2 regions of the Streptomyces sp. NEAU-sy36 genome follow, and region 2 is predicted to be linked to the other one. Evidence: riboswitches for the same ligand, from Rfam matches in the RefSeq annotation. Region 2 holds a riboswitch; the other holds the start of a gene.
What was found. A riboswitch is a leader RNA that binds a small molecule or an ion and turns the genes downstream of it on or off. The one in region 2 is predicted to bind glycine.
Positions count from the first base shown of each region.

Region 1: another riboswitch for glycine. It lies ahead of gcvT (glycine cleavage system aminomethyltransferase GcvT); the one in region 2 lies ahead of gcvP (aminomethyl-transferring glycine dehydrogenase).

Region 1 covers NZ_CP058977.1:6,868,967-6,874,331, reverse strand. The annotation lists gene HZZ00_RS29910 (L-serine ammonia-lyase) at 1-511, opposite strand, end outside; gene glyA (serine hydroxymethyltransferase) at 568-1,833, opposite strand; gene gcvH (glycine cleavage system protein GcvH) at 1,848-2,228, opposite strand; gene gcvT (glycine cleavage system aminomethyltransferase GcvT) at 2,360-3,478, opposite strand; glycine riboswitch at 3,636-3,733, opposite strand; gene HZZ00_RS29890 (AAA family ATPase) at 3,945-4,529, shown strand; gene HZZ00_RS29885 (enhanced serine sensitivity protein SseB) at 4,597-5,365, shown strand, end outside.
Region 2 covers NZ_CP058977.1:2,501,060-2,506,424, reverse strand. The annotation lists gene HZZ00_RS11550 (molybdopterin-binding protein) at 1-150, shown strand, start outside; gene gcvP (aminomethyl-transferring glycine dehydrogenase) at 214-3,099, opposite strand; glycine riboswitch at 3,274-3,368, opposite strand; gene HZZ00_RS11540 (PRC-barrel domain-containing protein) at 3,488-3,859, shown strand; partial or broken gene HZZ00_RS11535 (DNA polymerase IV) at 3,781-5,209, opposite strand; gene HZZ00_RS11530 (MerR family transcriptional regulator) at 5,264-5,365, opposite strand, start outside.

The DNA.
Region 1 (5,365 bases), 4.4 Mb from region 2:
GGACCGTGTCGTCCAGCACGATCCGGTCCGCGCCGACCGCGTCCTCGTCCACGACGAAGCCGCCGCCGACCGAGTAGTACGTCTTGCTCAGCACCTCCGCGCCCGAGGCGTCGTAGGCCCACACCGTCATGCCGTTGGCGTGGTAGGGCAGGGCCTTGCGGCGGTGCAGGACCAGGTCGTCGTCGAAGGAGAAGGCGATCTCGTGCTCGCCGAGCAGGGAGAGCCGGCCCGCCCGCTTGATCGACTCGACCCGCTCGTCGGCGGTCTCCACGTCCACCGTGCGCGGGGAGGCGCCCTCCAGGCCGAGCAGGACCGCCTTGGGGGTGCCGTGGCCGTGCCCGGTCGCGCCGAGCGAGCCGTACAGCTCGCAGCGCAGGGCGGCGACCGACTCCAGCAGTCCCTCGTTGCGCAGCCGGCGGGCGAACATCCGCGCCGCGCGCATCGGGCCCACCGTGTGGGAACTGGACGGACCGATGCCGATCGAGAACAGGTCGAAGACCGAGATGGCCACGGTCACTCCTTGGGGCAGTGGCGGGGCACTCCTCGTCGAGTGCCCCGCCAGGTGACTTACTTGCTCAGACCCGGGTAAAGCGGGTGCTTGTCGGCCAGGGCCTTCACCCGGGCCTTGAGGGACTCCGCGTCGTAGGACGGCTTGAGCGCCTCGGCGATCACGTCCGCGACCTCGGCGAAGTCCTCGGCCGTGAAGCCGCGGGTGGCGAGGGCGGGCGTGCCGATCCGCAGACCCGAGGTGACCATCGGGGGCCGCGGGTCGTTCGGGACCGCGTTGCGGTTGACCGTGATGCCCACCTCGTGGAGGCGGTCCTCGGCCTGCTGCCCGTCCAGCTCGGAGGCGCGCAGGTCCACCAGGATCAGGTGCACGTCCGTGCCGCCGGACAGCACGTTCACCCCGGCCGCGCGGGCGTCGTCGGCCGTCAGGCGCTCGGCGAGGATGCGGGCACCCTCCACCGTACGGCGCTGGCGCTCCTTGAAGTCCTCCGAGGCGGCGACCTTGAAGGAGACCGCCTTGGCCGCGATCACGTGCTCCAGGGGGCCGCCCTGGAAGCCCGGGAAGACGGAGGAGTTCAGCTTCTTCGCGAACTCCTTCTTCGCGAGGATGATGCCGCCGCGCGGGCCGCCCAGGGTCTTGTGGGTCGTGGAGGTGACCACGTCCGCGTGCTCGACCGGGTTGGCGTGCAGACCCGCCGCGACCAGGCCCGCGAAATGCGCCATGTCGACCCACAGGTAGGCCTCGACCTCGTCGGCGATCCGGCGGAACGCGGCGAAGTCCAGCTGCCGCGGGTACGCCGACCAGCCGGCGATGATCACCTTGGGGCGGTGCTCCTTGGCGAGCTTCTCGACCTCGGCCATGTCGACCAGGCCGGTCTCCTCGTCCACGTGGTACGCGACCACGTTGAACTGCTTGCCGGAGAAGTTCAGCCGCATCCCGTGGGTGAGGTGGCCGCCGTGCGCCAGGTCCAGGCCGAGGATGGTGTCCCCGGGCTGGGCCAGCGCGAACAGGGCCGCCTGGTTGGCGGAGGCGCCGGAGTGGGGCTGCACATTGGCGTACTCGGCGCCGAACAGCTCCTTGATCCGGTCGATGGCGATCTGCTCGGTGACGTCGACGTGCTCGCAGCCGCCGTAGTAGCGGCGGCCCGGGTAGCCCTCGGCGTACTTGTTGGTGAGGACCGAGCCCTGCGCCTCCATCACCGCGAGCGGCGCGAAGTTCTCGGACGCGATCATCTCCAGCGTGGACTGCTGGCGCAGCAGCTCGGCGTCGACCGCGGCCGCGACCTCCGGGTCCAGCTCGTGCAGGGGCGTGTTCAGGACAGTCATGGGGCTACGACTCCTCAGCCGGCGATGTGGGCGTCGTACTCGGCGGCGGAGAACAGGTCCTGCGGCTCCTCGGAAACGCGGACCTTGAACAGCCAGCCGCCCTCGAAGGGCTCGGAGTTCACGAGCGACGGGTCGTCCACGACGTTCTCGTTGATCGCGGTGACCTCGCCGGTGACGGGGGAGTACAGGTCGGAGACCGACTTGGTGGACTCCAGCTCACCGCAGGTCTCGCCCGCGGTCACGGTGTCGCCGACGGCCGGGAGCTGGGCGTAGACCACATCGCCGAGCGCGTTGGCCGCGAACTCGGTGATGCCGATCGTCGAGACGCCGTCCTCGTCGGCGCCCGACAGCCACTCGTGCTCCTTGCTGTAACGCAGCTGCTGGGGGTTGCTCATGGCCTGAATTCTCCTGTACGCGCGGGAGTGCTGATGACGGGGGGAGTGCGGGGACCGCCGCTGGGCGGGTGAATGTGCGCAGGGTCACGTGCCCGCCCGGGGCCGGGCGGGGGCGGGACCGCGCTCGCCGGCTACTTCCGGCGCTTGTAGAACGGCAGCGCCACGACCTCGTAGGGCTCGTGGTTGCCGCGGATGTCCACGCCGACGCCCTCGGTGCCCGGCGCCGCGTGCGCCGCGTCGACGTAGGCCATGGCGATCGGCTTGCCCAGGGTGGGGGAGGGGGCGCCGGAGGTGACCTCGCCGATCACCTGGCCGCCGGCGACCACCGCGTACCCGGCGCGCGGGACGCGGCGGCCCTCGGCGACCAGGCCGACGAGGACGCGCGGGGGGTTCTGCTCGGCGCGGGCGGCTGCCTCGGTGAGCGCCGCGCGCCCGACGAAGTCGCCGTCCTTCTCGAACTTGACCACGCGGCCGAGCCCGGCGTCGAAGGGGGTCAGGGCGGTGGTCAGCTCGTGCCCGTACAGCGGCATGCCCGCCTCCAGGCGCAGCGTGTCGCGGCAGGACAGGCCGCACGGCACCAGACCGGCGCCCTCGCCGGCCTTGGTCAGCGCCTGCCACAGCTCGACGGCGTGCTCGGGCTTCACGAACAGCTCGAAGCCGTCCTCGCCGGTGTAACCGGTGCGGGCGATCAGCGCGGGGACGCCGGCGACCGTGCCGGGCAGCCCGGCGTAGTACTTCAGGCCGTCCAGGTCGGCGTCGGTGAGCGACTTGAGGATGCCGGGGGACTCGGGGCCCTGCACGGCGATCAGGGCGTAGGCGTCCCGGTCGTCGCGGACCTCGGCGTCGAAGCCCGCCGCGCGCTCGGTCAGCGCGTCCAGGACCACCTGGGCGTTGGAGGCGTTGGCGACGACCATGTACTCGGTCTCGGCGAGCCGGTAGACGATCAGGTCGTCCAGGATGCCGCCGTCGGCCTGGCAGATCATGGTGTAGCGGGCGCGGCCGACGCCGACGGAGGCGATGTTGCCGACCAGGGCGTGGTTCAGGAAGGCGGCCGCCCCGGCGCCGGTGACGGTGATCTCGCCCATGTGGGAGAGGTCGAACAGACCCGCCTTGGTGCGTACGGCCACGTGCTCGTCGCGCTCGGAGCCGTAGCGCAGGGGCATGTCCCAGCCCGCGAAGTCGGTCATCGTCGCACCGAGCGAGCGGTGCACGGCGTCCAGCGCGGTGTGTCGGAGTTCGGTACTGCTCATCGGTCGGTCGTCTCCCAGGGCAACAGGGATGGGGCGAGGAACGTTCCTCCCCATCTGTCATCGGAACCTGAGAGGTTCGCCGGGACCGCCACGGGGGCGACCACGGCTTGCACCTTGGGTGGAGCCACTGTCACAGCGACCCGCTTTTCAGATGTGCCTCGCCCGCGCGGTAACGGGGCCTGAGAGATTCAAGGGAGGGACTTGCTCCTTCGGCGCCCCAGCGCAGACGGCTGGGGACTCTCCCGCGCGGATTCAAGCGGCCGGTATGCAGTTGGCGGCCACATCATTGCACGTCGCACCCGTGCCCGTCAGGGCCCGTATCCGTGACCGGCCCGTGGCAGCGCGCGCACCCGCCCGTCGCACGGGCTCCATTACCTTCTCTTTACCGCCGGCGGGCAGAGAACAGACCGGGGCGGCCGGCCGGGGGCGGGGGAGCCGACCCGGGCCAGGGGACGAGGGGGCGGGCATGGCGGACCGGACACGGGCGTGGGACCTGCGCGAGCGGGCGGACCACGCGCCCCGCACCCTGCGTTTCGGCCCGCGCGACCTCGTGGTTCTCAGCGGACTGCCCGGCAGCGGCAAGTCCACGCTGATGCGCCGCGCGGTCACCGGCCGCCGCGTCGACTCCCAGGACACCCGCGAGCGCTTCGCCGCCCGGCTGCCCCGCTGCCTGCCGTACGCCCTCTACCGCCCCCTGGTGCGCGCCGCCCACTACCTCGCGCTGCGCCGCGCCCTGCGCACGGGGCAGCCGGTGGTGGTGCACGACTGCGGCACCCAGCCCTGGGTGCGCGCCTGGCTCGCCCGCTCGGCCCGGCGCGCCGGCGGCACCCTGCACCTGGTCCTGCTGGACGTGCCCGAGCAGACGGCCCGCGCTGGCCAGCGCGAGCGCGGCCGCGGCGTCTCCGGGTACGCCTTCGCCCGCCACCGCCGCACCACGGCCCGGCTGCTCGGCGCGGTGCAGCGCGGCGAGCTGCCCGCGGGCTGCGGCTCCGCGGTGCTGCTGGACCGGCCCGCGGCGGACGCGATACAGCGGATCGTGTTCACGGGGTAGCGGCTTCGTCACCGTCACCCGATAGCCTTCGTGGTCACAGCAGTGGTTCCCAGCAGGCGGTAGGCAGATGGACTTCCCGGCGGACATTCCCGCTGACTTCCCGGCACAGACGCACCCCCACCCGCACGGCGGTTGGCCCGGCAACGAACTGGAGGAGGTGCTGTCGGCCTCCCTCGGCATACCCGCGGCGGGCGGCCGGATCATCGAGGTCCTCGGCCGCAGCTTTCTCTGGGTGCCGCTGCCCAACGGCGGCGGTCCGGGCAGCGGCCCGCTGGACCTGCCCGGCCTGGAGATCGGCGGCCAGGCGTACGTCCCGGTGTTCAGCTCCGAGGAGCAGCTGCGCCAGGCGACCGGCTCCCACATGGCGTACACCATCGCCCCGGCCGTGGAGTTCGCCCGCGGACTGCCCCCGCAGGCCGGCATCGCGGTCAACCCCGGCGGCACGGTCGGCATCCCGCTGCCGCCCGAGGCCGTGGCCGAGCTGTGCCGCGCCGGCGCCACCCCGCTGGACGGCCCGGCGGGCGGCGGCCGCGTCCGCCTCTTCGAGCCCGACTGGCAGGACGACCCGGTCGACTTCTTCTCCGCCGCGTCCGCCGAGTTCGCCGCGACCGGCGTGGTGCTCACCGCCCGCCGCTGCCTGGCCGCCATCGAGACGGCCGACCCGGTCATGTTCGTCGGTGTCGAACTCTCCCAGTGGGAGGGGGACTTCCGCGCCGCCCCGCTGGAGGCCCTGGGCCGCGCCCTCGGCCGGGTCCCGGTCCGGTGGCCGGTCAACCTGATCCTCCTCGACGTCACGGACGACCCGGTCGCCGAGTGGCTGAAGTCAAGCGTCCGAC
Region 2 (5,365 bases):
GCCGTCATGGCCACCGTGCGCGTCGCCGTCCCCGGCGGCGAGCTGACCGCGGCCGTCACCAAGGAGGCGGCCGCCGATCTCGGCCTGTTCGTGGGCTCCGACGTGGTGGCACTGGTCAAGGCGACCGAAGTGGCACTGGCGACCGCGTAGGGCGAGGGCCCCGCCCGGACATCCGGACGGGGCCCTCGGGGAGCGCGGTTCAGCGCGGGCCGGTCAGTCCTCGTACGCGTCCAGCGGCGGGCAGGAGCAGACCAGGTTGCGGTCGCCGAAGGCCTGGTCGATGCGGCGCACCGGCGGCCAGTACTTGTCGGCCACCGACACACCGGCCGGGAAGACGGCCTCCTCGCGGCTGTAGGCGTGCGTCCACTCGCCGCCGAGCGCGGCCGCGGTGTGCGGCGCGTTGTGCAGCGGGTTGTCCTCCGCCGGCCAGACGCCGGAGCCGACCTTGTCGATCTCCGCGCGAATCGCGATCATCGCGTCGCAGAACCGGTCCAGCTCGGTGATGTCCTCGGACTCGGTGGGCTCGATCATCAGCGTGCCGGCCACCGGGAACGACATGGTCGGCGCGTGGAAGCCGTAGTCGATCAGGCGCTTGGCCACGTCGTCCACGCTCACGCCGGTCGCCTTGGTCAGCGGGCGCAGGTCGATGATGCACTCGTGCGCGACCAGGCCGCCGGGGCCGGTGTAGAGCACCGGGTAGTGCGGCTCCAGGCGCTTGGCGATGTAGTTGGCGGACAGCACGGCCACCTGGGTGGCCCGCTTGAGGCCCTCGCCGCCCATCAGGCGGACGTACGCCCAGGAGATCGGCAGGATGCCCGCCGAGCCCCACGGCGCCGCCGAAATGGGACCGACGCCCGTCTCCGGGCCCGCCGCCGGCTGCAGCGGGTGGTTGGGCAGGTACGGCGCCAGGTGCGAGCGGACCGCCACCGGGCCGACGCCGGGACCGCCGCCGCCGTGCGGGATGCAGAAGGTCTTGTGCAGGTTGAGGTGCGAGACGTCGCCGCCGAAGTGGCCCGGCTTGGCGAGGCCGACCAGCGCGTTGAGGTTGGCGCCGTCGACGTACACCTGGCCGCCGGCCTCGTGCACCCGGGCGCAGATGTCGGCGACGTGCTCCTCGAACACACCGTGCGTGGACGGGTAGGTGATCATCAGCACCGCCAGCTCGTCGCGGTACCGCTCGATCTTGGCCCGCAGGTCCTCGACGTCGATCTCGCCGTCCTCGGCGGTCTTGACGACGACGACCTTCATGCCGGCCATCGCGGCGCTGGCGGCGTTCGTGCCGTGCGCGGAGGACGGGATGAGGCAGACCGTGCGGCCCTCGTCGCCGTTGGCGCGGTGGTAGCCGCGGACCGCCAGCAGACCGGCCAGCTCGCCCTGGGAGCCGGCGTTCGGCTGGAGGGAGACCTTGTCGTAGCCGGTGACCTCGGCCAGGCGGTCCTCCAGCTCGCGGATGAGCGTGAGGTAGCCCTCGGCCTGCTCGGCGGGCGCGAAGGGGTGCAGCGCGCCGAACTCCGGCCAGGTGACCGGCTCCATCTCGGTGGTCGCGTTGAGCTTCATGGTGCAGGAGCCCAGCGGGATCATGCCGCGGTCGAGCGCGTAGTCGCGGTCGGCCAGCTTGCGCAGGTAGCGCAGCATCGCGGTCTCGGAGCGGTGCTGGTGGAAGACCGGGTGGGTGAGGTAGTCGTCGCCGCGCAGCAGGGCCTCGGGCAGCGCGTCGGGGGCGCTCGCGTCCAGCGCCTCGATGTCGGCCTCGACGCCGAAGGCGGACCAGACGGTGGCCAGGTGCGCCCGCGTGGTGGTCTCGTCGCAGGCCATGGAGACGTGGTCGGCGTCGACCAGACGCAGGTTGACGCCGTTGTCCCGGGCGGCGGCGACGATCTCGGCGGCCTTGCCGGGCACCCGCGCGGTGACGGTGTCGAAGAACGCGCCGTGCACCAGGTCCACGCCGCCGGCCCGCAGGCCCTCGGCGAGGATCGCGGCGTACCGGTGGGTGCGCCGGGCGATCGTCCGCAGGCCCTCGGGACCGTGGTAGACGGCGTACATGCCGGCCATGACGGCGAGCAGCACCTGCGCGGTACAGATGTTGCTGGTGGCCTTCTCGCGGCGGATGTGCTGCTCGCGGGTCTGCAGGGCCAGCCGGTAGGCCTTGTTGCCGTCGGCGTCGACGGACACGCCGACCAGGCGGCCGGGCAGGCTGCGGGCGAACTTCTCGTGCACCGCCATGTAGCCCGCGTGCGGCCCGCCGAAGCCCATCGGGACGCCGAAGCGCTGGGTGGTGCCGACGGCGATGTCCGCGCCCAGCTCACCCGGAGAGGTCAGCAGGGTCAGGGCGAGCAGATCGGCGGCGACGGTGACCAGGGCACCCAGCTCGTGGGCCTGCTCGATCAGCGGCTTGATGTCGCGTACGGCACCGGAGGCGCCCGGGTACTGGACCAGCACGCCGTTGATGTCCCGGGCGGCGATGTCGGCCGGGATGCCCTCGCTGAGGTCGGCGACGACGACCTCGACACCGGTCGGCTCGGCGCGGGTCTGGATCACGGCGACGGTCTGCGGCAGTGCGTCCGCGTCGACCAGGAACAGGCCCTTCTTGTTCTTGCCCATGCGCCGGGACAGCGCCATGGCCTCGGCGGCGGCCGTGCCCTCGTCCAGCAGGGAGGCGCCCGAGGTGGGCAGGCCGGTCAGGTCGGCGACCATGGTCTGGAAGTTCAGCAGGGCCTCCAGACGGCCCTGGGAGATCTCCGGCTGGTAGGGCGTGTAGGCCGTGTACCAGGACGGGTTCTCCATGACGTTGCGCAGGATGACCGGCGGGGTGAAGGTGCCGTGGTACCCCAGGCCGATCATGGAGCCGAGGACCTGGTTGCGGTCGGCGAGCGAGCGCAGCTCGGCCAGCACCTCGGCCTCGGTGCGGGCGCCCGGCAGGTCGAGCGCGTCGGCGTTCTTGATCACATCCGGGACCGCGGCGGCGGTCAGCTCGTCCAGGGAGCCGTAGCCCACCTGCGCGAGCATCTTGGCCCGCGCCTCCTGGTCGGGGCCGATGTGGCGCTGTTCGAAGGGGATGCCCGCTTCGAGCTCGGAGAGCGGAATGCGTTGGGCGGTCATTGCGGAGGCCTCCTGGTCTGACGCGACCTTCGAAGGGCACCACGGCGCGGGTGCCCCGACGGCCTCCCCCTCTGTCATCTCAACCTGAGAGCTTCACCGGACGCCTCGCGACGCCGGCTTTCACCGTCGGTGAGAGCGGAAGCCGTCGACACCCGCCCTGCTTTCCAGAGTGACCTCGTCCGTGCGGTACGTGAGCCTGAGAGATTCCGGGGAGGATTTGCTCCTTCGGCGCCTCCGAGGTGGTCGGAGGACTCTCCCGCACGGGGTCAGCAGCCGCAATCAGCCTACCAGCGAGGTCAACGGCCGGTTCCTCAAGTGGCCGCCGCGGTGAAAGTGCTCTTTCGTAGTGCTTACGGATGAGTTGCGACCACGTGGAGGGAGAGGGACCGTGCAGACCGACATCGATCCGCGCAACCTGATCGGCCGCAAGGCCTTCGACCGCACCGGCACGAAGATCGGCACGATCGACGAGGTGTATCTGGACGATGCGACCGGCGTGCCCGAGTGGGCGGCCATACGCACCGGCCTCTTCTCCCGGGACGCCTTCGTCCCCCTGGAACCCAGTGAACTCGTCGACGGCACCCTGCACGTCCCCTTCGACCGTTCCCTGATCAAGGACGCCCCCGACTTCGGCGTGGGCCGCCACCTCTCCCCCGAACAGGAACTCCAGCTCTACCACCACTACGGCCTGGACGTGCCCCCGCCGGCGGCGGCCCCGGACCACGACTTCGGCAAACTGGCGGGTTCAGAGGAGACGTGACTACGGCTGCCCCCGCCCGGCGGGCACCGGCACCAGGGGCAAGGGGTCGGCCGGCCGCAGCGCGGGGTCGGTGACGAGGAACGTCCGCACCCGCCCCGGATCCGACTGGGGGGTCTCGAACCGCACCGTCACCCGGCCCACGCCGCTGCCCTGCACCCACCCGTGGCCGAACTCGTCGTGCCGTACGTCCTGGCCGGCCCGCCAGTGCGGGGCGGCGGGCTCGGGCGCCGCCGCCGACTCGGCCACCGGCGCCTCGGGCGACACCTCCCGCGACGGCTTCGCGGCCTGGGCGAACAGGTCCTCCTGGGTGTAGTCGGCGAGCCCGGTGACGCCCACCCCGAGCAGTCGCACCCCGCCCGTGGTGTCCACGGAGTCCAGCAGCCGCCCGGCGGCCTCCCGGACGACCTCCGGGTCGTCCGTGGGACCCCGCAGCGTCTCGGAGCGGGTCAGCGTCGAGAAGTCGTACCGCCGCACCTTCAGGACGATCGTCCGCCCGGACAGCCCCGCCTCGCGCAGCCGCCCCACACAGCGGTCGGCGAGTCGCCGCACCTCGAACCCGATCCGCGGCCGGTCGTGGATGTCCACGTCGTACGTGTCCTCGACCGACACCGACTTGGCCTCCCGCTCGGCCACCACCGGCCGCTCGTCCCGGGCCAGGGCCATGGCGTACAGCGCCTGTCCGTGTGCCTTGCCGAGCAGCCGTACGAGCTCGGCCTCGCCCGCCTCGGCCAGCTCCTCCACCGTGGTGATGCCGGCCCGCCGCAGATGGTCACCGGTGGCCGGCCCCACCCCCGGCAGGGTGCGCACCGGCATAGGTCCCAGCAGGGCCCGCTCGGTGCCCGGCTCGATCAGCACCAGCCCGTCCGGCTTGGCCTCCTCGGACGCGATCTTCGCGAGCATCTTGGAGGCGGCGAGCCCCACCGACCCGGCCAGCCCGGTGGCCGCGCGGATGTCCTCGCGCAGTCGGACGCCGGTTCGCCGCGCCGACTCCGCGTCCCACGCCGTCCCCCCGGCCGCCAGGTCCACGAACGCCTCGTCCAGGCTCAGCGGTTCCACCAGCGGCGACAGCTCCCGCAGCAGCGCCATCACCTGGTCGCTGACCGCGCGGTAGAGCGAGAAACGCGGCACCAGATACGCGGCGTTGGGCGCCAGCCGGCGCGCCTGCGCCATCGGCATCGCCGAGTGCACCCCGAAGACCCGTGCCTCGTAGGAGGCGGTGGCGACCACTCCGCGCGGCCCGAGCCCGCCCACCACGACCGCCTTCCCGCGCAGGCTCGGCTTGGACGCCTGCTCCACCGAGGCGTAGAAGGCATCCATGTCGAGATGCAGGATCGTGGGCGCGTTTCTCACACCTCCGATGCTGCACCACGGCACTGACAATGCCCATGTGCTGCAAGGGGCCGGTCAGACCGCCCGGTTGCGGCGCCGCGCCAGCTCGTCCGCCGGGTTGTGCCCGACGAGGGTCTCGCCGGTGTCGATCCGCTCGCCGTGCAGCTGGGACAGGGC